2 regions of the Streptomyces similanensis genome follow, and region 2 is predicted to be linked to the other one. Evidence: riboswitches for the same ligand, from Rfam matches in the RefSeq annotation. Region 2 holds a riboswitch; the other holds the start of a gene.
What was found. A riboswitch is a leader RNA that binds a small molecule or an ion and turns the genes downstream of it on or off. The one in region 2 is predicted to bind fluoride.
Positions count from the first base shown of each region.

Region 1: another riboswitch for fluoride. It lies ahead of ettA (energy-dependent translational throttle protein EttA); the one in region 2 lies ahead of eno (phosphopyruvate hydratase).

Region 1 covers NZ_BAABKC010000007.1:9,333-24,892, reverse strand. Annotated here, with positions in the region: gene ABEB07_RS02435 (hypothetical protein) at 1-189, opposite strand, end outside; gene ettA (energy-dependent translational throttle protein EttA) at 219-1,886, opposite strand; fluoride riboswitch at 1,928-1,990, opposite strand; gene ABEB07_RS02425 (TetR/AcrR family transcriptional regulator) at 2,198-2,677, opposite strand; gene ABEB07_RS02420 (alpha/beta fold hydrolase) at 2,888-5,071, shown strand; gene ABEB07_RS02415 (maleylpyruvate isomerase N-terminal domain-containing protein) at 5,206-5,856, opposite strand; gene ABEB07_RS02410 (LysR family transcriptional regulator) at 6,065-6,928, opposite strand; gene ABEB07_RS02405 (aldo/keto reductase family oxidoreductase) at 7,197-8,069, shown strand; gene ABEB07_RS02400 (alpha/beta fold hydrolase) at 8,463-9,344, shown strand; partial or broken gene ABEB07_RS02395 (IS630 family transposase) at 10,591-11,728, shown strand; gene ABEB07_RS02390 (class I SAM-dependent methyltransferase) at 11,693-12,478, opposite strand; gene ABEB07_RS02385 (hypothetical protein) at 12,735-13,934, opposite strand; gene ABEB07_RS02380 (DinB family protein) at 14,276-14,797, opposite strand; gene ABEB07_RS02375 (alpha/beta fold hydrolase) at 15,302-15,560, shown strand, end outside.
Region 2 covers NZ_BAABKC010000135.1:64,956-80,515, forward strand. Annotated here, with positions in the region: gene ABEB07_RS36580 (DUF2470 domain-containing protein) at 1-547, opposite strand, end outside; gene ABEB07_RS36585 (DMT family transporter) at 608-1,555, opposite strand; gene ABEB07_RS36590 (Lrp/AsnC family transcriptional regulator) at 1,712-2,164, shown strand; gene ABEB07_RS36595 (DUF4097 family beta strand repeat-containing protein) at 2,216-2,947, opposite strand; gene ABEB07_RS36600 (LysR family transcriptional regulator) at 3,179-4,081, opposite strand; gene ABEB07_RS36605 (ketopantoate reductase family protein) at 4,260-5,198, shown strand; gene ABEB07_RS36610 (hypothetical protein) at 5,281-6,051, opposite strand; fluoride riboswitch at 6,316-6,392, shown strand; gene eno (phosphopyruvate hydratase) at 6,711-7,988, shown strand; gene ABEB07_RS36620 (hypothetical protein) at 8,032-8,577, opposite strand; gene ABEB07_RS36625 (DUF211 domain-containing protein) at 8,574-8,858, opposite strand; gene ABEB07_RS36630 (benzoate/H(+) symporter BenE family transporter) at 9,055-10,335, opposite strand; gene ABEB07_RS36635 (helix-turn-helix domain-containing protein) at 10,469-11,014, shown strand; gene ABEB07_RS36640 (hypothetical protein) at 11,110-14,913, opposite strand; gene ABEB07_RS36645 (peptidase inhibitor family I36 protein) at 14,995-15,444, opposite strand.

The sequences.
Region 1 (15,560 bases), on a different contig from region 2:
CAGCGGCCTTCCGTCGCAGGCGACGACCTGGATGACCAGGTGTCCGGGAAAGAGCGGGGTGCAGGCCAGACCGGACACACCGGCCAGCCGCCGCAGGGCTTGCTCCTCGCAGATGTGCCATTTGGCGTTGACGACGGTGAGCTGGGCCGCGCTGACGGCCGCCGCCGCCTCGTGATCGAGATCGGTCATCGCAACGACATCCTCAGCGGTCGAAACGGTCAGCCGCGCACCAGGCGGCGGTGGGTGATCCGGTGTGGTCGGGCGGCGTCCGACCCCAGCCGCTGGAGCTTGTTCGCTTCGTAGCCGGCGAAGTCGCCCTCGAACCAGAACCAGTCGGCACCGCCTTCCCACGCCAGGATGTGGGTGGCGACCCGGTCCAGGAACCACCGGTCGTGCGCGGTGATCACCGCGCAGCCGGGAAACCCGAACAGCGCGTTCTCCAGCGACGCGAGCGTTTCCACGTCCAGGTCGTTGGTCGGCTCATCCAGAAGCAGGAGGTTGCCGCCCTGTTCGAGGGTGAGGGCCAGGTTCAACCGGTTGCGCTCGCCGCCCGACAGCACGCCGACAGGTTTCTGCTGGTCGGCGCCTTTGAAGCCGAATGTCGCCACATAGGCGCGCGAGGGCATCTCCGCATCACCGACGAGCAGATGATCCAAGCCGCCGGAGACGACCTCCCACACCGACCTGTCGGGATCAAGACGGGCGCGGTTCTGGTCGACGTACGAGATCTTCACCGTCTCCCCGAGCCGCAGGGCGCCCGCGTCCGGCTGCTCCTCGCCGACGATCATGCGGAAGAGGGTGGTCTTGCCGACGCCGTTGGGACCGACGACGCCGACGATGCCGCCGCGTGGCAGGGAGAAGGACAGGTTCTCCATCAGGAGCCGGTCCCCGTATCCCTTGATCACACCGGCGGCCTCCAGCACCAGGCCGCCCAGGCGTGGACCGGGCGGGATCTGGATCTCCTCGAAATCCAGCTTCCGCGTCCGGGCGGCCTCGGCGGCCAGTTCCTCGTACCGGGCCAGACGTGCCTTGGACTTGTTCTGCCGTCCCTTGGCACCGGAGCGCACCCACGCCAGTTCCTCGGCCAGGTGCTTGGCCCGCTTGGCGTCCTTGCGGCCCTCCACGCGCAGGCGGGCGGCCTTGGTCGCCAGGTAGGTGGAGTAGTCGCCCTCGTAGGGGTAGGCGTGGCCGCGGTCGATCTCCAGGATCCACTGGGCGACGTTGTCCAGGAAGTACCGGTCGTGGGTGACGGCCACGACTGTGCCCGGGTACGCGGCCAGATGCTGTTCCAGCCACTGCACGGATTCGGCGTCCAAGTGGTTGGTGGGCTCGTCCAGCAGCAGCAGATCGGGCTGGGACAGCAGCAGCCGGCACAGCGCCACCCGGCGCCGCTCACCGCCCGACAGGTCCCGCACGGGCGTGTCGGGCGGAGGACAGCGCAGGGCGTCCATCGCCTGCTCCAGACGGGCGTCCACGTCCCACGCGCCGGCGTGGTCGAGGGACTCCTGCAGGCCGCCGAGTTCATCGAGCAGGCGCCGCGTCTCCTCGCCGTCGGCATCCCCGAGGAGCGCGGTGACCTCCGCATAGTGGTGCAGCAACCCGCGCACCCCGACAACGCCCTGCTCGACGTTGTCGGCCACCGTCGCCGCGTCGTCCAGCCGTGGCTCCTGCTCCAGGATGCCCACGCTGGTGCCGGGCGCCGCGAAGGCGTCACCGTCCGTGGGCCGTTCCAGACCGGCCATGACGCGCAGGACGGTGGACTTGCCCATACCGTTCGGGCCGACCACGCCGATCTTGGCGCCGGGGCGAAGGGCGAGGGTGACATCGTCAAGGACGACCTTGTCGCCGTGGGCCATGCGGGCCTTGCGCATCGTGTAGACGTACATCATCCGCGACGCCTCCGTGCCGGGCCGCCGGTGGCGGCTGGTCGCTCACAGAGGCCATCAGCACGGCTGTGCGGTCAAGGGCGAGCCTCATCACCCATCCAGTTTCCAGGGTGCACCCGTGCGGGGCCCTCCCGCCAGCGAGGCGCCGAGGTGCCCGGGAGGGGCGTCTGGAGGGGCGTTCGCCGTACGGCGCTGGACCCCGCCGAGATCGTCCGCACGGGTGATCGATCCGCCGGCCGGCCAACGGCTCCGCTCCGGCGCACGCCGCGGTGCGGGTCCAGCAGCGCATCCGGCAGGTGCGGGACAGCCTGTCACTCAGCCATGGCCAGCACATCGCGGACCAGACGTCGCGTGTACTCGCGGTCGACAGGCAAGGCGAACACGACGTGGTGGTACAGAGGCGCGATGACATGGTCGAGGATCTGCGGGACGCTCGGCGTCTTCTCACCGCGTTCGCGGGCCCGGCTCACCACCTCCGACGCCTGCTCGCGCCGTTTCTCCGTGACCGGGCAACTCGCGACGATCTCGGTGCGGGCCGACACCATCGCGCGCAGGTATCGGGCCCGGTGGGGACGTGTGATGTCGCGGGCGATGACCTGCGCCCACTCGGTCAGATCCTGCTGGAGGGATCCGGTGTCGGGTGCTGACTCACCGTCCCGGGTCAAGGCGGCGACAGCGACTTCCTCAAGGAGGGCGTGGACGCTGTCCCAGCGCCGGTAGAGCGTCGTCGGGTTGACCCCGGCTCGCTCGGCGACCACGGGAAACGTGATCTTTTCGGCGCCCTCGCCCACGAGTTCACCGACCGAGGTGTAGATCGCGGTCAGTACTCGACTGCTCCGCCCTCCGGGGCGTCTGGCGGCTGCATGGTGGGACACGTCACCAGCATACGCAAAGAACTTTGCTTCTACTATGATGGGCCGCCCGGGTAAAAGCAAAGATCATTGCCTTTCCATGGAGGTCGCGTGCTCAACCGTTCCGTTTCGTTCTTCCTGGCCGGGGCCGTGGGCGCGGCCACGCTCACCGCCGCATCGGCGCCGTCCCCCCTCTACCCGGTCTATCAGCGCCTGTGGGGCCTCTCCACGTTCACCTTGACGGTCGTTTTCGCCGTCTACGTCTTCGCCCTGCTCGCCGCCCTGCTGACCGTCGGATCGATCTCCGACCGGGTGGGCCGTCGGCCTGTAGCCTGCGGCGCCTTGGTGCTGCTCGCCCTGGGCATGCTGCTCTTCGCCGTCGCCACGGGCGTCGGCGGCCTGATGGCCGCGCGCATCGTGCAGGGGCTTGCCGTGGGGACAGCCGCCGGCGCCACCACGGCCCTGATCATGGAGTCCGCGCCGAACCCCCGGCTCGGCTCGACCATCAGCAGCTCGGTCCCTTCCTTGGGGATAGCGATCGGCGCTGTCCTCGCCGGCACCTTGGTGGAGTTCGCGCCCCAGCCCCGCCAACTCGTCTTCTGGATCCTCGCCGTCGTGTACCTGGTGCTCGCGGCACTCGTCTGGCTGGTTCCCGAGGAAACGCGATCCGACTCGCCAACCCGGGAGCCGGTGTGGCGGTCACTGCTGCCCAGCGCTCAACTCCCGCGGGCCACACGGCCGGTCTTCATCGCACTGCTGCCGTCGATCAGCGCGACGTGGGCCCTTGGCGGCTTGTACCTCTCGCTCGGATCGTCGATCCTCACCACCGTCCTCCACGTGCACAGCCACTTCGTCACGGGCGTCATCCTCGGCGTCTTCTTCGTCGCGGGGACGGCCGGCACTGTCGCGTCGGCCTCCGCTTCGCCACGACACCTCCCATGGTTCGGTCTCGGACCCCTCGCCATCGGCGTCCTGGTCACCGTCGCGGCCATGACGGCGGGTGTACTGCCGCTCTACGTCGTCGGGTCGCTGATCGCGGGGTTCGGGTTCGGGGCGACGTTCCGGTTCGCCGTCCACGCCCTCGGTGAGGCGGCGCCGATCGCCCGACGGGGCCAGGTGTTCGCGACGATGTACATCGTCAGCTATCTCGCCTTCAGCGTGCCCGCGCTCGCCGCCGGGCTCGCTGTCGAGCGGTTCGGGCTCAAGCCGACGGCCGTCGTCTATGGAGCCCTGGACATCGCACTGGTTCTGTTCGCTCTCGTTGCCGGGACCGCCCACGCGCGTCGACGGGCTGGCGAGGGCGATGTTCGGCGCGATACGGCACCGCCGTTGGTCCCGCGCGACTTCGGCACGCCCCGCCACACCACGCACTACCTGGAGTGCGGACCGGCCGATGGGCCGCTGATGTTCTTCCTCCACGGGTGGCCGGGCATCGGGTTGTTGTGGCGGGCCCAGATGGAGGCGTTCGCCGCCGACGGGTGGCACTGCGTCGCGCCCGATCTGCGCGGGTACGGCGAATCCTCCGCCCCGGCGGAGACCGACGCCTACACCGTCGAGGAGGCCGTGAGGGACCTGACGGAGCTCCACGACCATCTCGGGGGCAGGACCGCGGTCTGGATCGGCCACGACTGGGGCAGCGTCGTGGCGGGAGCAGTGGCCGCACACGAGCCGGAGCGGTGCCGCGGCGTCGTGTTGACCTCGTGGGCGTACTACCCCACCGCCAACAGCCTGGCCACGCTCATACCCCTGGTCGACCGTCGGCTCTACCCGGCCGACCGGTATCCGGACGGACAGTGGGACTACTACCGCTACTACACGACACACTTCGAAGCGGCGGTCGCCGACCTTGACGCGGCTCCGGCGGCAACGCTGGCGTCGGTCTACCAACCGGCCAGTCCCGCCGCGATCGGCGCCATCTCACCGACGGCCACGGTCACACGCGACGGCGGACGCGTCGGCGCCGCGCACCACGCACCGCCGACGCCGGCCCACCCGGCTCTCTGGCCGCCGGCGGACTTCGACGTCCTGGTGCAGGCCTTCGCGACTCACGGCTTTCGTCCTCCCTCCGCGTGGTACACCAACGACGACGCCAACATCGCTTACGCGGGCAAAGCACCCGACGGCGGGCGCCTGACGCAGCCGGTGCTGTTCGTCAACGGCGAGTGGGACGCGATCTGCAACATCTCGGGAAACCGCCAGGGCGACCCGATGCGCGCGGCCTGCGCGGATCTCACCGTGGTGCGGCTGCCCGCAGGACACTGGCTGCCGCTGGAGAGCAAGGAGCGACACATCGAAGCCATCCGCACCTGGCTCCGCTCCAAGAATCTTCGATGAGCGGCGGGATGTGGACCCGCCCGGCTCGAAGCTCCGCCAGAGCGGCGTCATCCTGCCGGACGGCGCGGGACTTGCAGAGAAGCAGGGACCCGCGGCCCCGGCCTGACCTCTCTTCGCGGCGGAGGAGCCCGAGCCTATGGCCGGGGTGTGCCGTCCCAGCGCCATGTGGTGAGACGAGGGTGCCCGGGTAGCTCCGCGCGTCCGGTGGCCCACAAGAGAGTCAGCCAGGGATCCGTGGGCGACGGTGCGTCCGGAAACAGCCGGACGAGCACCCGGGAGCAGAGATCGGCGGGCGGGTTCCAGGCGAGGCCGAGTCCTTGTGTCAGGTCGTGCGTGTGCACCAGGGTCTCCACGATCCCCATCGCGGCGAAGCCCTCGGGGTCCGAGACGCCGAAGACGTGGTGGGCGCGGGTCCGCGGCGGCGTCGTGCGCACCATGGCGACCAGCAGCGCGCCGCTCGCTTCCAGAACCTGTAGCAGGCCGGCGGGCCCCGCCTCGCGGTTCGCGTGAATGGCGTTGGCCGGGCCGCCGGGCCGTCGGCTCTTCCATACGAAGGGCACCTCACCGGCCAAGGGCGGTGTTCTCGGGCCCAGTTGCGCAGCGTAGGCGAAGAGGTCGTCGCTGAGGTGCTCGACGGTTTCCCAGCAGTCCCATTCCAGCGAACCGGCCTTGCCCTCCCACGCGGCTGAGGGCGCCTCGCGAAGGACTGACACCGCGAGTTGCACGGCATGGTCGAGGTCGTCCGCGGTGACGGGGGAGTGGGAGCTATCGGCTGATCGGGACATGGCGGGACCGTACCTCGCCCGCAGAGGAGCGACCCCTCCATTCTTGATCACCGGCCCAGCAACCCGGCGAAGGTCCGCGGTCACAGCGCAACTCATCGGGCAGCTGCACATCCTGACGGGGCATCACCAGCCGCAGCACCCCCGTCCGGCGGACGGGCAGTCGCCCAACCGTCCCGCTCCGAAACCCACCGTGTGCGCGGGAGTGAGCTCACAGCCGTGCGGCCGTGCGGATCAGGTCCGCCAGGGCGAGGGAGCGGCTGTGTGCCGGCCAGGCGATGTGGGTGACCACGGGCGGCGCGTCCGTCAGCGGGACGGCGGTGTGTTCGGCCCAGAGCCAGGAACGTGCCGAGTCGGGGAACACGGCCACGGTACGGCCGAGGGCGATCAGCTGGGCCAGCTGCGTCTGGTCGCGGATCTCGGGGCCGGGCCCGGGCGGGTACGCGCCGTCTCGGGCCCAACGGGCGAGCGGGAGCTCGGGGATGCCGGTGACCTCGGCCAGGGTGAGCGTCCCGCGCGCGGCGAGCGGGTGCCCGGCCGGCAGGATCGCGATCTGCCCCTCGGTCATCAGCTCCTCGCTGTCGAACCCGGCGAGGGAGTTGAACGGCGTGTGCATGAGGGCCACGTCGGCGCGGCCGTCGCGCAGCATCTCCCCCTGCTCGCACGTGCCGCTGGGCGCCACCTCGATCTCGGCGGCTTCGGGGACGGCGGCGTAGGCGTCCAGAAGCTTGTGCAGCAGCTCGTGAGACGCGCCGGCCTTCACCGCGAGCACCAAACGGTCGCGGGGACCGCCGGGTCCGTCCGCGCCGCCCGCCCGCCGGGTGCGACGGACAGCGGCGGTGGCCGCGTCGAGCGCCGCGCGGCCCTCGTGCAGCAGCACCTCGCCGGCGCCGGTCAGGGTGACGCCGCGGCGGTCACGCTCCAGCAGACGTACGCCCAGACGCCGCTCCAGCTGCTGGATCGCCCGCGACAGGGGAGGCTGGGCCATCCCGAGGCGCTCGGCGGCGCGGCCGAAGTGCAGTTCCTCGGCAACGGTGACGAAGTACCTCAGCTCACGGGTCTCCAAGGTGTCCACCGCCGTAGCGTACGCCTGTGATACCTCCCGGGTATCACAGGTCACCGGGCCGGTATTGGCCGCACCCGGCACCCGCGGGCGACCATCGACGCCGAGGGACGAGGTGAAGCCGGTGCCGATCGCCGCGTCCGTCCGTGCACGGGTCAGGCAGCCTGCGATCGGCGCCTCTCTCCGTGCGCGGGTCGGTCGGCCTCCCCACGAAGAAGACCGCGTCACCTGACGTCCCAGCCCTCCCCAGACTCTCACCCGGCAAAGGACAGACACCTCCATGAACACGCCCTCCGCCTCCTTGCCCGGCGGCACCTGGACCCTCGGCGACCTGACCGTCACACGCTTCGGCTACGGGGCCATGCAGCTCGCCGGCCCCGGGGTCATGGGACCGCCCGCCGACCACGACGGCGCGCTCGCCGTCCTGCGCGAGGCCGTCCGCCTCGGAATCACCCACATCGACAACGCCGGTGCGTACGGACCACGCATCACCAACCGGCTGATCCGTGAAGCACTGCACCCCTATCCCGACGCCCTGCACATCGTGACCAAGGTCGGCGCCGTCCGCGACGAGCGGGGCGGCTGGCCCCCGGCCCGCCGGCCCGACGACCTGCGCCGGGCCGTCCACGAGAACCTTGAGGATCTTGGCCTCGACGCCCTTGACCTGGTCAACCTCCGGCTCGGCAACGCCCAGGGTCCCCTGCCCGGCTCCCTGGCCGAGCCCTTCGAAACCCTCGCCGAACTCCAGCAGCAGGGCCTGATCCGGCACCTCGGAGTGAGCAACGCGACCGCGGACCAGGTCGACGAGGCGCAGCGCATCGCACCGATCGTATGCGTGCAGAACATGTACAACCTGGCCTACCGCCAGGACGACGACCTGATCGACGACCTCGCCGCCAAGAACATCGCCTACGTGCCGTTCTTCCCGCTGGGGGGTTTCAGCCCGGTGCAGTCCACGGAACTGTCCAGCGTGGCCGCCCGGCTCGACGCGACGCCGATGTCGGTAGCCCTGGCCTGGCTCCTCCGGCGCTCGCCCAACATCCTTCTCATCCCCGGCACTTCGTCGGTGGCGCACTTGCGCGAGAACGCCGCCGGAGCGGGACTTCCGCTGCCGGAGGAGGTGCTGGCAGAGTTGGACAGGGTCGGCCGCTAGGGTCTCCCGTTCGAACAAGGCCGGACCAGGGCGAGGGGCCTGGTGATGGGGCGCATGGCGTCTCCCGCGTCGTTCAGGCAGTGCGGGGGAGCAGCACAAGGCGGCCGGCGGGGGTGTCATGGCGGAGCCGGCGCCTCACTGGCGACGAACGGGACCGCGGCACCCGAGCGACGAACGGGACCGCGGCACCCGTGCTGAGGGGACCAGCCTCGAAGCGCCTGGCGCTGACGGGACGCCGCGGCACTCCGGGCGGCCCCGGCACTCCGCTACGCCTGGAGTGACCCTGCACGTCGGAGCCCGTCCGGCGGATCACGGGCGGACCGGGAGGTGGATGCGCAGGTCGCAGGCCGAATTCTGGGTGTGTTTTATGGTCGGCCGTGGCAGGCTCCACGTATGCCGATCGTTGAAGTGTCTCCCGGAGTCTCCATCGCGTACGAGAGCTTCGGCGACCCTGGGGACCCTCCTGTCCTGCTCGTGATGGGCTTCGGCGCGCAGCTGCTCGCCTGGCACGAGGACTTCTGCCGGGCGCTGGCGGATCGCGGCCGTTACGTGATCCGGTACGACAACCGCGACTGCGGGCTGTCCACCAAGTTCGACAGTCATCCCGTGGACATGGGGAACCTTATGGCCACCGTGAGCTCGGGTGACATCCCCGCCGCCCACGCGATGGTTCCTTACCGGCTGCTCGACATGGCCGACGACGGCCTCGGCCTGCTCACCGCGCTGGGTCTCGAACGCGCACACGTGGTCGGTTCCTCGATGGGCGGAATGATCGCCCAGACGATGGCCCTCTCCTATCCTGAGCGGGTGTTGACCTTGACGTCGATGATGTCCTCGACCGGCGAGAGGGAATACGGCCAGCCCAGCCCAGAGGCCCAGGCGGTGCTGTTCAGTCCGAGGCCCGCGCACCGCGAGGGGTATGTCGCGGCGGCGGAGAAGGAGCTGGTGTGGGCCTCTAAGCGCTACGGAGACGCCGGGGTGTTGCGCGAACTGGCCGAGGCCCAGTACGACCGCTCGTACTACCCCGCAGGCATCGCCCGACAGCTCGGCGCGATGATCCTCAGTGGATCACGCGCGGACCAACTGCGCGAACTGCGGGTGCCGACGCTGGTGATTCATGGGCTGGATGACACGCTGATCGACCCCAGCGGCGGGAGGCGTACCGCGGACCTGGTGCCCGGGGCCGAACTCCTGCTGATCCCCGGCATGGGCCATGACCGACCACGCGAACTGTGGCCCGAGATCATCGATGCCGTGGTGGCCCACACCGGCTGAGCGGGTGCACCCACAGCTTCAGGAGCCGTATCCCAACACCGGACGTGGTCCCTTCATCGCTGCTCCTCCCTGGCAGGAAGGGCTGCCGGTGACGGCGCTGGCGCCGAACCATCAGCGGTTCACGGGTGCGCTGGAGCCCGGCGATCCATGGGTCGCGGGGCCGCTTCGAGTCAGGGTGATAGCTGTGGAGTCGGGCCTTGGGACGAAGCCGGCGAGGGGCGAGGCGGTCGAAGGCCGGCGCCTGGCTGAGTGCGGGTGAATTCTCCTTGAAGTGCCGACGGGCATTCAATGCCGACCGGCGGCCCGTGACCGTGCCAGTCACCGCGTCGGGCACCTGCCCGTCGCTCCGGCGTCCCGGCACCGTGAAAGAGGAGGAACTTCTGGAGCCGGCCGCTGCGGTCGGCCCGCTCGAAGCCGCCGTCCAGCCGGCCGCCGCCGAGGACACCGGCACCGACGGCCACGCGTCCGTGCCGCACCGCCACGCGCAGGCCGCCCCGGCCGCCCGGAGCGCCGATGTCCCCGTCGTGCTCACTGTCCTGGCCCGGACGGAGCTCCGAGTGTTCCGCCTCACCGCCGCCGCTCCACCGCACTGCCGGACGGCCCGACGGTATGGCATGCCCTCGCGCCGCGGCGCACCCTGCCCGGCCCGCGACCGGCCACTCGTTCCCCTCCGTCGTCCTGTTCGCCGACTGGGCGCTGTGCGACCAGCGGCGCCGGTGGCCACGCCGCCGACAGGTATCCCGGGGCCGGCGCGGCACCGGTGCATCAGCTCCGGGCAGCGGCGGCCGGCCTTCTGGGCCGGACAAGCAGTGGGTTGAGCCGGAGCAGCCGACGGATGGCGAGAAGGCCGTGCGGCACTTCGTGCGGGTGTGAGCGGAAGCGTCATCCCTCAGGCCCGGCGCACCCGGGAAGCCGGCAAGGTCGCGCACTTGCCTGCACCCCCGTCGGTCCCAGCGCGTCCGTGCCTGCAAGTTCCGCTCTGTGTCGAAGTGTTGAGCAACCGATCCGCACGGCGGGCGGAACGGTCGACCAGTCGGCAACCGCAGCTCCGTCACAACCCCGGCGTGGTGCAGCGCCACGGTGTCGACCGGGACGCCTCTCCGGTGTCCTCCGCCCTCCTGGCGGCCGGCTGACCGGAGCGGCCTGGCGGCGCGGGTTCCTAGTGCCGCATCAGACAGCGTGCGCCTCGTTGTGACGCGCCGTCCGGCTACGGGTCGGGACGGCGCGCGTCGGCCATGCTGTCTTGGTGGCTAAACGTGTTCGGGTGCGGGAGATCAACGACGATGAGGGTCAGAGGCTGCTGCGGATCATCCGCCGGGGCAGGGGGTCCGTGGTGACCTGGCGGTGGGCCCAGATGGTCCTGCTGGCCGCACAAGGCATGCCCGTCGACAAGATCACGACGGTGACGTTCACCAGCCCGGACCGCGTCCGCGACATCGTGCACAACTTCAATGCCGACGGCTTCGACTCGCTCTACCCCGAAGTACAAGGGCGGGCATCCCAGGACGTTCACGCTGCCCGAGCGTCGCGAGATCAAGAAGATCGCCAAGTCCAAGCCGGCCGAGCACGGCCTGCCCTTCTCGACCTGGAGGCTGGTCAAGTTGGCCGCATTCCTGGTCGCCCAGGGGGTGGTCGACGACATCAGCCACGAGGGCCTTCGGATCCTGCTCCGCGAGGAGGGCGTCTCCTTTCAACGCGTGAAGACTTGGAAGTCCTCGAACGACCACGACTACGCCCCGAAGAAGACCCGAGTCGAGCACCTCTACGCGATCGCCGACGGCGAGGTCGTCCCCGAGGAAGGCGAGCCCGAAGTCATCGTCTACATGGTCGAGTTCGGCCCGCTCAACCTCCAGCCCCACCTCGGACGCCAGTGGGCCGAGCACGGCGGCAAGCACAAGGACCCCGATCGCGAGCCACGGCCCCGACGCCGTGCGACCTACACCCGCCCGCACGGTGTCCAGCACCTGTTCGCCGCCTACGACCTGGGCAAAGATCAGTTGTACGGCCACATCAAGAAGAATGAGAACCGCTCCAAGTTCCTGGAGTTCTGCCGCTACCCGCGCTCCCTGCACCCCGTCGGGAAGCACATCGCGATCGTGTGTGACAACTACTCGCCGCACCTCACCAGGAAGCGGTGCCGCCGGGTCGCGGACTGGGCCGAGGCGAACAACGTCGAGATTGCCTACAACCCGACTAACTTCTCCTGGCTGAACCGGATCGAGGCCCAGTTCACCGCCCTGCGCTACTTCGCCCTCGACGGCACCGACCACGCCGGCCACAAGGAGCAGGGCAGCATGATCCGCCACTACATCAGCTGGCGGAACAAGCACGCCGCCCAGGACGAGCGACTACGCGAAGTCGTGAACAGGGCGAACGTCGCCTGAGGCAGCCGCACTCCGACGGAACAACGCGGTCCACAGGAAGGTCACGCCGAACAATGTTGACTCGGGAGGCTCCTCCCGCATACGGCGCAGTTGCACCTCCACAAGGTCGGAGAAGATCCAGCGCAGTGATTCGGGCGTGTAGGCCAGGCCACCCTGCAGATCGCGCCGGCGGTAGAGGTCCGCGTCGGCGAGATCCGACCCCATGCCCTGCTCGCCCGCGGCGAAGCTGGTGAGCGCGAGATGGCCGCCGGGGGCCAGGACACGATCGAGAAGGGCCAGGTAGCTGACCCGGCGGTGGGGCGGCAGGTGGTGGAAGCACCCTGAGTCGACGACCAGGTCGTACGGACCGCTCAACTCGGCGGCAGGGAGGGCGAAAGCGTCACCGCACAGGAAGCGGACGTCGACTCCGGCCTCGTGAGCCCGGTCCTCGGCCCAGGCGACGGCCACCGGGGACAGGTCGACGGCGTCCACCTCGAAGCCGCGCGAGGCGAGGTACAGGGCATTGCGGCCTGCTCCGCACCCCAGGTCCAGGGCCCGGCCAGGAGCGATCAGCCCCTGGTCGAGGTAGGCGGCCAGGTTCTCGTCCGGCTTCGACACGAAGAACGGGACCGGCCTTGACCGGTCGGTGTAGAAGCGATCCCAGAAGTCCTTGCCGTCACCCGTCGCCAAGCGGCCGGCCTCGCATTCAGATGAGAAGAGCCCGTCCAAGAGCGCGAGAACGTCCTCGACGGTGCGTACGGTCCGGTCCATCCGGCCCCCCTTTCGACCAGAGTCGACGATAGGAGCGAGGATGATAAAAGACCAGGTCGGGCGGGGTATGGCGACGACTGGAACGGGCTGCTGCGAACCCCGGAGGGCACTGGCAAACAACCCACTCCAGACCCGGACCCTGCGACCGCTCAGCCACCCATCAGGAGCCAGGATGGGACCTTCCAGGGCTCCGGCGAGGACACTATTTTGACGAGTTTTCCAGCGGTGCTACAGGGCGAACGTTGTCTGATGCGGCCTAGATGCGGCCGTACACGTAGCCGTAGACGTACTCGCCCATGAGCTTGCGTGGGATACGGGCCTCGAAGCGGGTCGCCCACGTCCAGACCGGCAGCACGTACACGTCGCCCTCCTCGCGGATCGGGCCGGTGACGTCGACGACGTGGGTGCACACCGGGTGGGCCCTGCCCCACACGTCCGAGCCGGGCGGGGCGGGAGTGCTGAAGTCGAACGCGGGGTCGGTGGCCGGGGCGTTGCGACGCGCGGCCCCCGCCGCCTGCATGAAACGCCGGCTGCCGTTGATCATCGCGTAGACGAAGCTCCCGGCGCCGGCGCCGAACGCCGTGTTGGCCTCGGTGACCGCGACCGCGCTCTCGCGGATGGAGGAGGAGACCGCAGACGCCCGGACCACCTGTCGCATGAGGAACTCCAGGCCGTCCCGGTCGAGGCCGAGGTCGCCGTCGCCGCGCAGCGGGCCGCCCAGGCGGTAGCGGACGAGCAGTTCCTCGCCAGGGGTGCTCCCGTCCTGGACCACCGAGACGGTGCGGGGCGTGCCGTCGGGCAGCGGGTGACTGATCTGCCACTCGCTGCCCGCCATGACGGTGGTGACCTTGCTGGCGGCCAGGTCCAGTTCGAAGCCGCAGGCGACGAGCATGGGCACGCTCTTGTAGGCGAGGTCGCGGCGCAGGGCCTCGTCGATGACTCCGGCGCCGAGTGTCGCGGTATGGGTGCCGGGCAGGCGGAACAGCTCGATCCACTCGCCCTTGACGTTGAACATCTTGGTGATGCGCTCGGAGAACGCGCACTGGTTCCGGTAGACGGCCGGGTCCGCGACCTTGATCAGCTTGCCGAGCGCGCGGGACAGAATGAAGTCCAGGTCGTACAGCTCCACGTACGTCCGCCCCGCCGTCAGGAACCGCTTCTTCTTGGCGTCGGCCTGGGCGAGACGGTGGTCCAGCAACGCGGCGGAGTCGGCGGCGAGCCCGCGGAATCCGGGATTGCCGGGATCGAACACCGCGCGGAGCAGCTCGATGAAACGGGCCCGGTCGTGCAGCAGGAGGGTACGCACGGCGGCCGTCATGGCACAGACGCCGTAGAACCCCTGGTTCAGCTTGTCGGGGTCGTCGATGATCGTCTTGGCGCGGGTGAGGTGTAAGGCGAAGGCGGCGCTGGCTCGCGCGAGTTCGTCTGCCGCGTCCTTGGCCTGGGTCTTGTCCACGGATCCCCCTTGCTTCGGCGCCGCCGCTCCCGGCCCGGGCACATGGCCGTGCCCGGCCACCGGTCCCCTTTCGACGGCGAGTGGGGTGATGATGCTCAGGTTCTCATCGGTCCACCCTGACTTGCGACAAACTGCCGTCAACTGACCGGAAATGCGCGCTGTGGGCAAATGGTGGACCGTTTGGTCGCGGAAATCGCCCGCCGTACGAACGGAATTGTCACGGAGCCCTGCGGTTCCCGACGTGCCGGAGGCGGCAGGGCTCCGCCCCGGCCGGTCCGTGCTCAGTCCACTGCCGCGGCATGAAACCCGACACGAGGAGCGCGGAGCCGGACCGGTGATGTTCAGGTCAGGACAAGCCACCGGCGGCCGTCGATCATCTCTCGGACAGCGTCGAGGTGGCCGGCGTGGCAGGCGGTCTCGGTGATGACGTGCAGCAGGACGTCGCGCAGGGTGTGCAGGTGCGGTTCGCCGAACAGGTCGTGGGGCCACCAGGCCAGTGCGGCATCGGCAGGGGTGGCGGTGATGACGGCATCGGCGCGTTCCGCCTCCCGCCGGTATCGGTCGAGCACGTCGACGGCCGGTACTTCCGGAGCCACCTTCCACGCTTCGTCGCCGCTTGTCAGATCGTGGATGACTTCCTCGTTCCCGGCGACGACCGCGCGGAACCAGAACCGTTCCACATCGAGTGCCAGGTGCTGGACCAGCCCCAGGCAGTGCCATCCGGATGGCAGCACGGGCCGCCGGAGATCCTTCGGGTCGAGGCCGTCAAGGATGCCGAGAACGTGGCGTCGTTGTCCGTCCAGGGCCCGAAGAAGCGCCCTTACCTCACTGCTCGGCGTGGTACCGCTCGCGTCTTCGGTCATGGTCACCCAGGATCCCCGAACTTCTGCCGCCACGCAGGGAGTTGTCCCAGTATCCGGGACACGCACTCGACCGAAGACCGGCGGAAGCGTGAGGCGAGCAGTCACTGGCCTCACCTTCCGCTCCAGGGGCGTGTCGCGAGAAGGTCCGCTCCGCCGGTGACGACCGGAACCGGGTAATTATTCGATACTTCCCGCGGCCGCTGCCGCCGAAACTCGAATTGCTCCTCTCCGCTGGCCGACGATGATGGTTGACATTAAAAGAAGAGCGCGGCTACGATCTGATCACTCACGAGGTGCTCGCGTTATAGTAATAGGTGCATAGTCGGTTCCGGATTCTGTGACAAGTGGAACGCGGGGTAATCTCATGACGCGGACCGCTGAATCTGACCCAAATGACGACGCAACGTGCGAGAGGGGGCACGGGACGGCTCTTGTCCATCGCATTGCGGATATACCTTTCCATGGGTCTGCCGTTCGCGTCAGCAGTGACTGCCTCGATGAGCCGTGATCTTTTCGACCGTGCCGCGGCTGCTGGCTGGGCATTCTTCGGGCTCGAACGAAGGTCTTTTCATGGACAAGCGCTTTGTCCGTTCCCCTGACGGCTGTCGTTATGCCTACGTCCGATTCGGCAGTGAGAAGGGGGATCCGCCACTGCTGCTCCTGTCGCATTTCCGGGCCGGCATCGACATGTGGGATCCGGCCCTGCTCAAGAGGCTGGCGGCAGACCGTACCGTGATCGTCGCGGACAACCGCGGCATCGGCC
Region 2 (15,560 bases):
GCGGCAGCGCGCGCAGCACGCCGTGCGGCAGCCGCGGACCGACGAGGGCGACCAGGGCCGCCACCATGTCCTCGTGGGCGTCGGCCAGATGCGTGAGCAGCGCGGCCTCCTCGACGGCGAGCGGGTCGGGTGCGGCGCGGGTGAGGTCGGCGAGGCCGACGTCGTGTTCGCCGGTGAGGGTCCGCAGCGTGATGTGCTCCGCCTCGAAGCGGAGGGCGTCGCCGTCTTGGGGCCGGCCGGGGACGAGCCGGCCGGCGACGGTCACCTGGGCCCGTACCCGGTCGCGCAGGGCGACGGGCGCGATGTCGGTGAACTCCGCGCGCGCGGGGAGGCGGCCGTCCGGCGCGGCGGCGACCTGTGCGGCCAGCGGACAGCCGGCCCGGGACGAGAGGGTGATCCGCCCCCGGGCGTCCACGGAGTGCAGGCCGATCAGGTCGTAGTCCTGCCGTTCGGTGCTGAGCGACAGGGAGGTCGCCCGGGCCAGCACCGAGCGGACGTACTCCGCCGCGGTCTGCTCGGACACGGCGGTGTCGATGGCGGCGGCCAAGGCAACTCCTCGGGGGACAGGGGACGGTACGGTTTTACTTAGGCAAGCCTAACCTAACCGTCATGCCTCCGGGTGTCCACGGCGCGCCGCGAGGCTCGCCCGTACGGGTGCCGGTGCGGTCCGCCGGCGTTCGACCAGGCCCAGGACGACGCCGACGACGATGATCAGGCCGCCGAGGAGCTGCGGCAGCCGGACCGTCTCGCCGTTGATCACCACGGCGCCGAGCACGCCGAACACCGGTACCAGGTTGAGGATGTTGACCGCGACGCTCGACGTCATCCGGCGCAGGCCGTAGTTGTAGAGGAGGAAGCCGCCCACGGAGCAGGCCACGGCGAGATAGGCGAGCAGCGCCGAGGCCGTGGCGTCCGGCAGCCGCCAGTCGCCGGCCTCCAGGAGCGAGGCGAGCAGGAAGCCGGCGGCTCCGGCCACGGTCTGCCGGTAGGTGAGGCTCAGCGCGTCCTGCCCGCGGACCGCGTACGTGCCCAGCACGTTGTACCCGGCCCACGCCAGGCCGCCGAGCAGCAGCAGGACATCGCCGAACCAGCGGGCGCCGCCGCCGGCTTCGGCGCCGTTGCGCACCACGAGGACGGCGCCCGCGGTGGCCAGCAGCACGCCGCCGACCCGCGCCGGCGGCATCCGGGTCCTCAGCACCGCCAGCTCCAGGAGCATGGTCATCAGCGGATAGGACGCCACGATCAGGGAGGCGTCGGAGGCGGTCGACAGTTCGACGCCGATGTTCTCCAGCACGAAGTAGGCCGTGATGCCGAGCAGTCCGCTCAGCGCGATCAGCCGCCGCCGGCGGGGGTCCGGCCGGGCCGGCGGGGTGCGGCGGCGCACCCGCGCCATGACGCCGAGCAGTACGGCGGCGACCGTGAAGCGGACGGCCCCGATGGTCAGCGGGCCGACCTGTGCGAGCACCTCCTTGGTCACCGCGTACGAACTGCTCCACAACAGTGCCGCCGCGACCACGGAACAGATCGCCAGGACCCCGGTCCTCCGCTCGTCCACCCTGCTGCCCCTTCCCGTACGCACCCACGACGCCGTCCGGTTCGCACGGCAGGGCGGCGAACATCGGACGGCGTCCGTGCCGGAAAGCTAGCAATAGGATGCGGTGCATGGCACGCTGGCCGAATATGATTCGGCGGCCGGGAGATGTGGCGAAACATGGACGAACTAGATTCGGCGCTGGTGCGGCTTCTTCAGCAGGACGGTCGGCGCACCAATCGGGACCTGGCGCAGGAGCTGGGCATCGCGCCCTCCACCTGTCTTGAGCGGGTCCGCTCCCTGCGGGAGCGCGGCGTGCTGCTCGGCTTCCAGGCCGAGGTGGACCTTCCCTCGATCGGCCGGGGACTCCAGGCGATCATCGCCGTGCGGGTGCGGCCGCCGACGCGCGCCGTCATCGAGCAGTTCCAGGCCTTCGTGGCGCGGATGCCCGAGGTGATCGAGGTCTTCGTCCTCACGGGCACCGACGACTTCCTCCTGCACGTCGCGGTCCGCGACACCGACCAACTGCACTCGGTGGTCCTCGACAAGCTGACCGAGCGACGCGAACTCGCGGACGTGCGCACCTCGGTGGTCTACGGGCATCTGCGCAAGCACGTCATCGAGCCGATGTGAGGAACCGCCGGGGCGCGCCCGGCCCGGGGGAGCCGGCCGGGGCGGTGGCCGTCAGGGCGCCTTGACCGTGATGTCCCCGGTGGAGGTGCCCAGGTCCAGCGCGTACCGGGCCTTGGGGTCGGTGGGCACCGAGACGTGCGGGCTGCCGTTGCTGGTGTGGGCGGTCACCCGGTAGGGGCCGGCGGCCGCCGTGACGGTGACCGGGGCGTTGGAGGTGCGCACCCACACGTCCTGGGCCGCCGTCGTGCCGATGACGACCGGGCCGTTGGAGGACTTGGCCTTGACCCCGCCGCCCTTCAGCCCCTTCGCCTTGATCCGGCCGTTCGAGGTGTGAAGGTCGACCGCGCCGTCCGCGCCGTCCACGGTCACGTCGCCGTTGCTGGTGCCTACCTGCACCGCGCCCACTCCCGACAGGTCGATGGCGCCGTTCGACGTCGTACCGGTCACCGGCAGTCCCGCCGGCACGTCGACCGTGTAGTCGATCGAGCAGTCGTCGCCGCAGCCGGCCAGCACCAGGACACCGTCGTCGACGCGGAAGGACGGGGAGTCCGGTTTGTCGCCGCGGTAGCCGACCTCGCGGTGGACCGACACCTTCGTGGTGTCCGAGTCGCCCCGGATCTCGACCCCGCCGTCCTTGTTGTCGAGCCGGATCGACGTGATCCTGTCCGAGACGGAGTGGTCGTCCTTGAAGTGGTCGTCGCTGATCACGCCGCACGCGCCGAGCGCTCCCGCCGCGATCACGGTCACGGACGCAGCCGCGAGCAAGCGGAGCCGCTGGTGCATGAGAATCTCCCCGTTCGGCACAAGTGGCCGAGCACGTCGGCCGTTTCGGTCACTCCCCGGGCCGGACCCGGGACCGGGTCCGCCGCCGTCACGACGCTACAAGGACCGCGACCGACCGCACCATGGGGTTAACCCCCCACCCCCGCCTGTGGTTTGCCGCCGGTCGTCGCGGTCGTCGCGGTCGTCGCGGTCGTCGCGGTCGCCTCGGCCGCTCTGGTCGCCCGGTCGCGCTCAGGGCGCAGGTCGTGGGGCGCACGTCGCGCCGACGGTGTCGGCGAAGGCCCGGGCCAGCGGCGTCAGCGCGCTCCAGCGGCGCACCGCCCAGCCCACCGACAGCTCCGGCAGATCGGGGACGGGAAGGAAGCGCAGCGGCCCGGAGCCGGCGGCGGACCGCTGGCCGGGCAGGGCGGGGACGATCGCGTGCCCGAGGCCCAGCTCCGCCAGCAGGATGGCGGTGTCCCAGTCGGCGACGCTGGTGTCGGACCGCACCTGGATGCCCAGCCGCGCGAAGACCGCGTCCAGATGGCTCCGGGACGAGGAGTTCTCCGGCAGCCTGATGTGCCGGATGCCCGCCAGATCGGCGGCCCCGACATGGGAGCGCGCCGCGAGCGGGTCGTCGGCCCGGACGGCCAGCACCCACGGCAGCTCGACGACGGGACGCTGCTCGATGCCCGCGACCGGGTCGCCGAGCGTGATCCAGGCCAGATCGACCGTGCCGGCGGTGAGCGCGTCGAAGCAGCTGCGGCTGGAGGTCTCGGTACGGAACTCCAGACTCACCTTGGGGAAGCGCCCGCGGAAGGACACCACGGCCTCCGCCATGAAGTGCCGCACCGTGGTGGCGCCGGTCGTCACCCGGACGGAACCCGCGTCGCCGCGCACCAGCTCGTCCAGATTGCGCAGCGCGGTGTCCAGACCGGCGATGCCGTCCGCCGCCGCGGCCCGCAGGATCCGCCCCGCCGCGGTCGGCGCCACCCCGCGCGGATGGCGCTCCAGGAGGCGCACCCCCGTCTCCCGCTCCAGCCGCTTCACATGCTGGCTCACCGCCGACTGCGTACAGGACAGCTCCCGGGCGACCGCACTGAGGCTGCCGGCCCGGCACACCGCGACGAAGACGCGCAGATCATCAAGAGTCATGGCACCCAAGCTAGTTCTTGGATGCGTATCACCAAACCCTAGGATTGACTTGGGCATCGGGGACTTGGACGATCTTCCCGGGGCGGCAACCTCCTCCCGCGCTCAAACCCTCCGGTCCGGACCGGAGCGGGCCGGCGGGACAGGTGTCGACCCCGCCCACACCCGAGAGGAAACACACGTGTCCACGACTCCACCACGCAACGACAGCCCCGCAGGCGGCCGTCTGACCATCGCGGTACTCGGCCCGGGCGGCGTCGGCGGCCTCCTGGCCGCACTCCTGGCCCGGGCCGGACACCGGGTCGTCTGCCTCGCCGGACAGGACACCGCTCACGCGCTGCGCCAGGACGGCATCCGGGTGCGCAGCGGCCAGTTCGGCGACTTCGTCCAGCCCGTCGAAGCGGACACCGCACTGCGCGAGCCGGTCGACCTGCTCCTGATCACCGTCAAGCACACGGCACTCGACGCCGCGCTGGAGCGGGTGCCGGCCCGCCTCCTCGGCGACGACGCCCTGATCCTCCCGCTGCTCAACGGCGTCGAGCACCTGGCGGCGCTGCGCGACCGGTACGGCGCGGACAGCGTCGCGGCGGGTGTGATCCGGGTCGAGTCCACCCGCACCGCGCCCGGCGCCATCGAGCACGGCAGCCCGTTCACGGAGATCGACCTCGCCGGCCGGAGCGAACGCCTCGCCCCGCTGGCCGCGCTGCTCACCGACGCGGGGGTGCGCACCCGCGTCTTTGACGACGAGACGGCCGCGCTGTGGGCCAAACTCGCCTTCCTCGCCCCGTTCGCGCTGCTCACCACCCGCTACGGGCTCACCATCGGCGCGGTGCGCACCGAGCGGCGCGCGGAGCTGACCGCGCTCGTCGAGGAGACCGCCGCGGTGAGCCGGGCCTGCGGCGCGCCCGCCGACCCCGCGAAGGCGCTGGCGCTGTACGACGCGTTCCCGGCCGGCAGCAAGTCCTCGATGCAGCGCGACGCGGAGGCGGGCCGTCCGCTGGAACTCGACGCGATCGGCGGGGCGGTCGTACGGGCGGCCGAACGGCACGGAGTGCCGGTGCCGGTGACGAGCCTCCTGGTGGCCGAGCTGACGGCCGCGCCTGCGGCGGGCGACGACTGACCCGGGACGGCGGCCCGGCGCCGGGGCCGGGGGCGGCCGGCGGGCCGGTCCGCGGCGGGGGCGGGGCGGGCCGCCCCAGTGGTCAGACGCGGCCGATCTCGCTCGGGAGTTCGAGGGAGAGGACCCGGTCGGCGTAGGCGAACGTCTCGAACTTGGCGCCGTCCGGCACGTCCGGGTCGTCCTCCAGCCGCCGCAGCGCCTCCAGCACGGCGGGGGTGTCGAGGTCGTCGTCGTAGGCGGCGCCCAGCCGCCGTACGGTGTCCGCGTGCATCGGGCGCGAGGGCGCGTCCGCCCAGGCCGCGACGCGCCCGCGCCACCGGCCCAGGGTCGCGCCGGCCTCGGCCAGCGCCGCCTCGGTGATCCGGGCCGGGAGGGCGTACGGCAGGGCGAGCAGGGCCAGCCGGAGAGCCGACGGGTCGGCTCCGTCGGCGGCCGGTGTGTCCGTACCGCCGGGCGGCTGCGCCGGGCCGACCACGACCAGCAGCCCGTCCTCCGTCGGCGGGGGCGCGGCCGACGGGGCCAGGACATGGACGTCGACGGGGCCGCCGAACGGCGCGGACACGGTGGCGTCGGGGGTGCGCACGGCGGGCGGGTGGATGCCGAGGCGTCCGGCCGCGCCGGTCAGCGCCCGCGCTCGCTCCTCGGGCAGCGCCCGCTCGACGTGGCCGGTGATCACCTGGAGGTCCTCCAGTTCCGCGATCCGGAACAGCACATCGGCGACGAGCATCGCCCGCAGGTCGCCGAGGAGGTCGTGGCGCCCGGCCGGTGCGGGGTGCACACAGACCCGCAGCAGTCCGCCCGGCCCCCGCCGGACCGGGGTGAGCCGCCGCGACCGGCTGTCGGTGAGTCGCACGCCGTCCTCCTTGCCCGGTACGGCGCCTGCCGCCGTGCCGGTACGAACTCCGGTTCTCCGCACGGCCGGTGACGCCACCGCGCCGGCGACGCCGACGAGCGCCGACGCCGCCTGTCCGGATTCCCGCTGTCGCTCCCACTGTGCGGACCGGCGCCGGATGAGGCAAGCGCGGCACTCGGCCGGCCCGGGGCGGCGGCGCCGGGGGCCGGTTCCGTGACCCGCGTGGCCCCGGCGGTCTTGACCGTGGCCGCGGGCGCCGGTTGACTCGGACCCGGCGATGGATCCCGCCTGGACTCCGGTCCGAACCGCCCCGATCCCGGGCTGATGGTTCCTGACCACGGTCAGGAACCCATGCCCCCGGGAGGTGCGTACGGTGAAGCCTTCGCCGCCGCCCGTCGCCGTCCACAGAGACACACACGGCGTGCACACACCCGCCGGAGTGTCTCCGGCCGTTCGTTCCCCGCCGTTCGTTCCCCGCGGGACTCACCACCGCGCCCCGGGCCGCCCGACGGACGGCGCGCGTGGCGTGTGCCGCCGCCGGACGCGGCCCCTTCCCCGCGTGGCCCTGCTCCCGCGCCTGCGTGCGGCGCCCCGCCGGAGCCGAGCCCCCGCACCCCTCCTCCTCCCGCGACGCACCACCCTTGAAAGGACGACCCCCCATGCCTCTGCGGATCACGGCCCTGCACGCCGTGGAGATCCTGGACTCCCGGGCTCGGCCCACCCTCGCCGTCACCCTCACCACCGCCGACGGGGTCCGCGTCCGCGCCGGCGTGCCCTCCGGCGCGTCCACCGGCACCCGCGAAGCCGTCGAACTGCGCGACGGGGACCCGGCCCGCTACCACGGGCAGGGGGTGCGCACGGCCGTCGGTCACGTCAACGGCGAGATCGCCGAAGCCCTCACCGGCCGCGGCTACGCCTCGCTCGCCGACGTCGACCGCGCGCTGATCGACCTGGACGGCACCCCTGCCAAGTCCCGCCTGGGCGCCAACGCGCTCGTCGGCGTCTCCCTCGCCGCGGCCCGCGCCGAGGCCCTGCTCGCCGGGCGCGAACCCTGGCAGCACCTCGCCGCGATCGCGGGCACCGCGCCCCGGCTGCCGGTACCGCACTTCAACGTCGTCAACGGCGGTGCGCACGCCGCCAACGACCTCGACTTCCAGGAGTTCATGCTCGCCCCGCTCGGCGCGCCCGGCCTCGCCGAGGCGGTGCGCGCCGGAGCCGAGGTGTACGCGCGGCTCAAGGCGCGGCTGGCCGCCGAGGGGCACACCACCGGCCTCGGCGACGAAGGCGGCTTCGCCCCCGCCGTCGACAGCGCCGAGACGGTGCTGCGACTCCTGGTCGAGGCCATCGCCGACGCCGGCTACACCCCCGGGCGCGACGGTGTGGCCATCGCCCTGGACCCGGCCGCCAGCGAGTTCCGCCACGCGGACGACGGGCTGTACCACGTGGCCGGCGACGCGCTGACCAGCGACCGGCTCATCGACCGCTACGAGGAGATTGTCGACCGCTTCCCGGTGTGGTCGATCGAGGACGGTCTCGCCGAGGACGACTGGGACGGCTGGGTCCGCCTCACCGAACGCCTCGGCCCCCGGGTGCAGGTGATGGGCGACGACATCTTCGTCACCGACCCGGAGATCATCGCCGGGGCGATCGAGCGGAAGGTGGGCGACTCCGCGCTCATCAAGGTCAACCAGATCGGCACCGTGACGGAGACCCTCGACGCGATGCGGGTGTGCCGCGCGGGCGGCTACCCGCAGATGGTCTCCCACCGCTCGGGCGAGACCGACGACACCTTCATCGCCGACCTGGCCGTCGGCGCCGGCTGCGGACAGCTGAAGTCCGGCGCCCCGGCCCGCGGGGAACGCGTCGCGAAGTACAACCGGCTCATCGAGATCGCCGCCGCCGACCCCGCCCTCGCCTACGGCCTCGCCCCCCGGTGACGCGCGCGGGCGGCGGTCGTACGGCTCGCCTGCGGCGGCGCTCTCACGCGATGTTCAGCCGGACGCCGATGAGCGTCGTCGCGACGCCGCCGGCCGCCATGGCGAGGGCCCACAGGGCGGGGCGGCCGGCCAGGAGACGGGCGAGCGCGGCGCCGAGGGCGGACAGGGCCAGCACCGCCAGGACCACCACGATCCAGGGCGGACCTGGCAGGACCGCGCCCAGGGCGAGGGGCAGCGCGGCGCCCGCGAAGCTGGCCACGCAGGCGACGAGTGCGGCGCCGTAGGAGCGCAGCAGGGCGAGGCGGCCCAGCCGGGTGGCGGCCATCCGGCCGCTCCCGCTGAGGCTCAGTTCCTTGGCGACGTGCACGAGGTGGGCCCGGCGTTCGGCGTAGTCGGCGACCATGACGGTGAACGCCGAGGTGATCAGCGCGGCGCAGCCCACCCGCGCGGCCAGCCCCCAGCCGACCGGGCTGCCGGATCCGGTGAGGGAGGCCGCGGCGAGGGTGAGGGCGTTGAGCAGGCCGTCCGTGATCCCGAGGACCAGGGGCAGCCGGACCTTCTCGACGGCCGCCGCCGGGGAGGCGGTCATCGCTTGCGGGGGGTCCGTTCGAGTGTGTACGTGCCCGCGACCACCTCGTCGGTGCTGTGCACGACGGCTCCCGTGTGCTCGATGGCGCGCTGGACGGCCCGCGGGTCGAGATCGTCGCCCTCGATGGTGACGTCGGTTCCGATGGTCTCGACGTCGATCTCGGTCACGGTGACGTTGACGGCCTGGACGCCGGGGACGTCCTCGATCGCCCGGGCCAGCTGGGGCAGGCTCGGCTCGGAGACGGCCATGTCGACGTCGAGGACGAGTCGGCGGATGGGCATGGGAGGCGTCCTTCTTCGGGCACGCGCACGCGGGCCGGGGGACAGGACCCATTGGCCTGGTCGGCGGTTGGGCCGCCGGCGTACCGGGGGCCGCGGCGGGATCCACCACCGCTCGGCGCGGGCGAACGCGCCTGCACATCAGCTCGTCGCATGGGTATCCCGCCGTCCGCGCGGTGAAACACCCACCGCGCGGGCGTCAGGTCCGCGTGGTGCTCGTGGTCCCCGTGGCGGAGTGGGGCGGCGCGGAGTCAGGCGCTGGAGCCGGCGCAGGGGCAGGGGTCGGCGGCTTCTGTCCGGCGGATCGGCCGGCCGTCGCGACCACGCTGGTGAGGACGCCCGCGAGCAGCCCCCAGAAGGCGGACCCGATGCCGAGGAGGGTGACACCGGAGGCGGTGGCCAGGAACGTCACGACCGCCGCCTCCCGCGACGCCTTCTCGGACAGGGCGGTGGCCAGGGAGTTCTCGATCGTGGCCAGCAGGCCGACGCCCGCGAGGGAGAGCACCAGGGCCTGCGGCATCGCGGTGAGCAGCGAGGCGACCGTGGCGCCGAACACGCCGACGCACAGGTAGAAGACGCCCGCCCACACGGCGGCGGCGTACCGCTTGTCCCGGTCCGGGTGCGCCTCCTCGCCGGTGCAGATCGCGGCCGTGATGGCGGCCAGGTTCAGTCCGAAGGCGCCGAACGGGGCGAGTACGGCGTTGACGGCACCGGTCCACGTCATCAGGGGCGAGACCGGCACGTCGTAGCCCGAGTTGCGCAGCACCGCCGCCCCGGGCAGGTTCTGCGAGGCCATCGTGACCACGAACAGCGGCACACCGACGCCGACGAGGGTGCGCCAGTCGAACTCCGGCGCCGTGAACACCGGCCGGGCGAGCGAGACCCGCAGTTCGGCCAGGTGCCAGCCGCCGGTGAGGACCGAGGCGAGGACGCCGCCGGCGAGGGCGACCAGCACGGCGTAGCGCGGGGCGAGCCGGCGGGCCAGGAGGTAGAGCGCGAACACCGGGAAGGCCAGGGCGAAGTCGCCGTGCATCGTGCTGAACAGTCCGGTGCCGAACCGCAGCAGCACCCCGGCGAGCAGCGCGGCGGCCAGCGGCACCGGGACGCGGTCCATGGCGTGGGCGAACCATCCGGTCACACCGGTGACGAGGATGAGCAGCGCCGAGAGGACGAACGCGCCGACGGCCTGGGCCATCGGCACGCCGACGAGGGCGGTCGTGAGCAGCGCGGCGCCGGGTGTCGACCAGGCGGTGACGACGGGGGTGCGGTACCGCAGGGAGAGCCCGACGCAGGTGACGGCGAGCCCGACGCCGAGCGCGAGCATCCAGGAGCCGATCTCCGCGGGTCCGGCACCGGCGGCCTTGGCCGCGGTGAACACGAGCGCGGCCGAGCTGGTGACGCCCACGGTGACGGCGACCAGACCGGCGGCGACCGCCGAGGGCGGGGCCGCCGCGCGCAGACGGTCGGTGAAGGAGGACATACGGGGCGACTTCCGGGACGAGGCGGCGAGGGGCGCGGTTGTTCCATAAACAGAACGTTCTGTTTGTGGAACACTAGAGAGCGGGGCCGAGACCCGTCAACCACGGCGACGACAGCGGGAGCACGATCCGGCGATGGGGCTGAACGACGAAGTGGGGCGCAGGCTGCGCGAGCTGCGCACGGCCCGGGGCCTGACCCTCTCCGAGCTGGCCCGACGCTCCGGCGTGGGCAAGGGCACGCTCTCCGAACTGGAGGGCGGCACCCGCAACCCCACGCTCGACACCCTCTACGCGCTCACCACGGCGCTCAACCGGCCGCTCAGCGCCGTGCTCGCCGACGAGACGCCGCCGTCCACCGGGCAGCACCGGGGCGCCGTCTCCGGCAGCGCGGTCACCGCGGCTCTGATCGAGCGGTACGAGGACGGGGAGGCGGTCACCGACGTCTTCCGCGTCACCATCGCCGCCGGCGCCACCCAGGAGTCGGCCGCGCATGTCGCGGGCACCACGGAGAGCCTGATGATCCTCAGCGGCACGGCCGTCGTGGGCGCCCTGGACGCGCCGCGCAGCGTCGGGCCGGGCGGCTCGGTGCGCTGGGCGGCCGACACCGCACACCTCTACAGCGCCCCGCACGGCGAGGTCCACGGCGTCCTCTTCGTCCGCTACCCGGTCACCGCCCGGTGATCCGGTCCGGCCGCCGCACACGGCGATGAGCCGCGGCGCCCCCGTGAGGGGCGCCGCGGCGCACCGAACCCGCGCGGCTCACCGCGCCGAGCGCGTCACCGACTGCTCGTGAGATACGCCCACAGGGCGCTGGGCGAGCCGGACTGCACGGTCAGCGGAGTGCTGGGCGACGTGCCGGGTGTGAGGTGGACGCGGTCGTCGGGCGAGGTGTGATTGCTCAGGAACGCCTCACTCGGTCCCGTGGCGGGGCGGCACCACAGAAAGCCGTCGTCGTCGGGCCGGTACGGGTTCACCGTCACGGTGCTGCCGCCCAGCGGGTGCCCCGGGTGGGCCGACGTGGAGTTGACGTACTGCCCGTCGAGGATCAGGTACGAACAGTCGTCCTGGCCGGTGCGGCCCGCCGGGACCACGCTGAACTCCTGGCCGCTCTGGTGCCGGGCGGCGGACAGGACCACCGTGGAGCCCTCCTGGTCCGGGCGGTCGACTTCGAGCGCCAGCGGTTCGGGTGTGTCCTGCTGGAGGACGACCTCGCTGGTGCTCAGCGCCTGGCCGGGCTCCTGGAGGAACCAGCGCTGTGCGGCGCTGCCGTCGAAGTCGCGGCCCGCCACCTCGCCGCCGCCGCCGGTGGCCGTGAGGAACTGGTGGGTGACGAAGTTCTGCAGGGCCCAGGTGCCGTCGGCCTGCGCGACCGGCGCCCAGAGCTGGTCCTGCGCCTGCGCCGGCCACAGCACCGTGCGCGCGTTCCGGGCGCCGCCCTCCTGCCCCAGATAGCGGCCGCTGTACGGCGGCTGCGCGTGGTAGAGGCGGTAGTAGTCCGGGAACTCCGGGTCGGGCGACAGGGTGAAGGTCTGGGCCGGCAGGTTGGCCTGGTTGAGCGGCTGGTCGGTGACCGCGTGGCTGCCGGTGGACGGCCCCGCCCCGTTGGTGGTGGCCGCGTTGCGCAGCACCGCCTGGACCGGCGGCACCGGATTCGCCGCCGCCTGCGCGGGCGGCGGGGGGTTCGGCAGGTTGCCGAGCTGGTAGCGCACGGGATAGTGGTCCGAGACGACGAAGGTGCTGAGCACGGTCGTGCCGGTGACGCTGGGCGGCTGCTGCGCGCCGCCGACGGGGACGGCGGCGTAGTCGAGGACCGCAGTCGAGGACGGATGGGTGTCCTCAGTCGGTGCGTGGACGGTGAAGCGGCCGGCCACCGCGGCGCCCAGGTTGTTCGGGTCGCGGTTGTAGTCGCCCACGGCGATCCAGGGCAGCCCCGCGGTGTTCATCTGGGTCTGGATGTTCTCCAGCAGACTGGGGTCGTCGTTTCCGCTGCCGGACACGCCGTGCAAGGTGTAGTAGACCACCCCGCCGACGTTGATCCCGAGAGCGGGACGCGAGTCGAGGAAGCCGGACCTGGCGACGTACACGTCCTGCGGCGCGACCCGGGTGGTGCTGAAGACGGCCAGGTTGACCCGGCCCTCGGTGGTGGGGGAGGCGTCGGTGGCGGTGCTCAGCCAGTACAGATACCCCAGGGGCCGGCTCTCTGTTCCGAGCCGGTACTCCCGGACCGGGACGACTTCGAGATCTTCCCAGTACTGGATGTTGTTGTGGGCGATCACCGCCCCCGGCTGGGCGCTGGCGGGCGGGGCGCCGGCCTCCTGGAGCAGGACGACGCTGGCGCCGCCCGCTCCCCGGACCAGCCGGGGCAGGTCGGCGACGTACTTGTTGCTGTTGACGATCCCGCCGTTCGCGCCCTGCATGTTCCAGGTGGTGACCGTGCGCCGGTCGTTCTGGCGGGGATCGACGCCGCCGCCGGTGTCGCGCAGGAACAGCGACGGCCGCTTGCCCACGTCGGCGGCGACCACGCCCTGCCCCGTGTAGTCCAGGGTCTCCCGGCCGGTCCAGTCCGCGATCGCCTGCCCGTCCTGGCCCAGCGGCTTGAACCGGTGCGGGTCGGCGTCGTCGGAGCCGAACTCGAAGGCGGTGCCGGGCTGGGTGCCGTAGGGCGCGTACGGTTCGAACGGCCCGCCCGGTGTGGTCTGTTTGATCATCGTGTTGCCGTAGAAGACGTTCTGCGGCCCCGACGATCCTGACCACTTGACCGCCTTGGGGCCCGCGGCCCACCAGATCGGATACCAGGTCCCCTCGTCGATCTCGCCGCCCTCGCCGCCGCAGTTGGCCTGGCAGCTGGCCGAGCGGTGCTCGTAGGGGACCCGTACCGTGTTCTGCTCGAAGAGGTTGCCGTGCTCCCAACCGCCGTGCAGATTCAGGTCCGAGTCCAGGTCGTTGCGGAAGGCGACGTTGCCGCTGGCCGACCACTGGAAGGTGAAGTGGCGCAGGTTGCGGCTGAGGTTGTACGCGTACAGCGAGTCCCACACGCGGCTGCCGCGCAAGTACCCGTTGCCGCCCTTGCCCTTGTTCCACGCGCCGTCGAAGCTGTTGCGCTCGATCTGGAGGTTGCGCGCGTCCTCGGTGACGATCGGGTGAGAGCCGGTCATCGTGGCCTTCACTCCGCGCACCCAGTCGTTGGCGGCCCACTTGAAGACGATGCCGTGCATCGCGTACTCGGGCGCCATGTTGCCGTAGTTGTGCACGGCCTGCTCGGGGGTCAACTGATACGTGCCGCCGCCCAGTTTGGGCAGGCCGGTCATGTCCTGGGTGAAGGCGAAGTTCTCGAACCCGACCCCCTCGACCACGTTCAGCGGGGTGACCTTGCTGGCGTACGGCTTGTCGCCGAGCGCGGGCGAGCCGTCCGAGGTGGAGTCGACCGGCAGGTCCCACTCCAGCGGCCGGTCCAGCGTGATCGTCCGGGCGGTGGCGTCGATGCCGGTGACCCGGAACATCTGCTGGCGCATGTGGAGGTCGTCCATCGAGCCGCGGTCGCTGACGCCCTGCTGCTCGTAGAACTTGACGCTGTTGGCCGCGCCCACCCACACATAGCCGCCGAGCGAGAACTTCTTCATGTCGGTCTTCGCGTCCAGGGGCACGACGTCGCTGCCCTGCCGGGCCGCGTAGCCGGGGTCGCCGGTCCGGGCGGCCACCTTGATGCCGGAGGCCCAGTGCTGGTTGACGCTGCCCTCGAAGATGTCCTTGCGGTTGGCCGGGGCCGCCGCCCAGTCGTCCTGGTACCGGGCCGCCACGTCCCGGGTCTGCACCCGGAACATGCCGCGCCCCGGCCACATCCAGCCGCCGGTGCCGACGTCGCTGCCGCTGCCGGCCTTCATGCTGTCCTGGTCCCAGCGGCCGTTGACCAGGGTGTCGTAACGGGTGTTGTTCACGTCCGGCCGGAACACCAGCCGGGTGCCGCCGTCGCCCGAGCCCTGCCCGCGCACGATCAGGAAGTCGGCGTCGACGTAGATCTGCCGGGACACGTCGATACGCCCGGACGGCAGCGAGAGGAGCGAGAGCCGGTCGAAGTTGGCGTTCGGCGAGCAGGCGCTCTTGATGTCGTCGATGGCCTTCTGGAGGCCGGAGGTGTCGTCGGCACCGTCGTCCGCGACCACGCCGTACTGGGCGGCGAGACGGTCCGGGGTGATCCGGCAGGAGGCGTCGTCGGTCAGCTGCCCGTCGCCGGGCAGCGGCAGGCCGCCCCGGTACCCGACGCGCGACCAGTCGGGCATGCCGGCGGGCGCGGCCGTGCGGTTGGCGTAGCTCAGATCCGGACCGTCCGCTCCGGGACCGGCCGTCACCGAGGCGGACGCGGCCGAAACCGCCTTCGCCGAGGCGGAGTTCACCGAGCCGGCCGAACCGACCGAACCGACCGAACCGGCCGAGCCGGCCGAGCCGGCCGAGCCGGCCGAACCGACCGATCCGGCGGCGGCGGCCTGGGCGGCCTGGGCGGGCGCCGCCGAGGCGAGCACCGGTAAGGAGAGGGAGAGCAGCAGGCCGGACAGCAGCCCGGCCGCCGATCGTGAGCGTTTCACGTGACCCCTTCTCGTTTCATCGTGGTGTCCTTCTCGAACCTTCTCGAACCTTCTCGATGCTTCTCGAACCGGACGCGGCCGCTACGGGCAGGAGAACCGCAGGGAGGAGATCCGGTCGTTGTCGTACGACTTGCTGGTTCCGTAGGCGTAGTCGCCCGTCAGGCCCCAGCTCCACGACGACGCGTAGTCGATCTGGGAGAAGTGCAGCTCCCCTTGGGGGTCGTCCCAGAACTCGATCGCGCACTGCGAGTTGTTCAGCCACGACGACACCTGGTTGTCGGCCGGGTCACCGTTCAGGAAGTGGACGTTCGACATGCGCACGATCGCCGTGGTGCCGCCCGCCGGGGGAGGGGTGACGATGGCCTTCGAACCCGTGCCGCCGCCGTTCTGGTAGAGGCAGAGCGCCCAGCCGGGGCAGCCGTCGTAGGGCGGGTTGGCCGCGGACGCGGGCGTCGCGGAGAAGAGCAGCGCCGCGCCGGCGGCGACGGTGGCGACGGCGGCGGTCGCCGACTTCAACGAGGTGAGGATCACGGAGAGACCTGCTTTCGGGCTCGGCCCGCGTCGGCGACGCGGGCGGTGGGAACAGCGGACGGCCGACGCGCCCCCGGAACCGAGGACGTGCCGTGGCAGAAGGGTGCGCCGAGCGG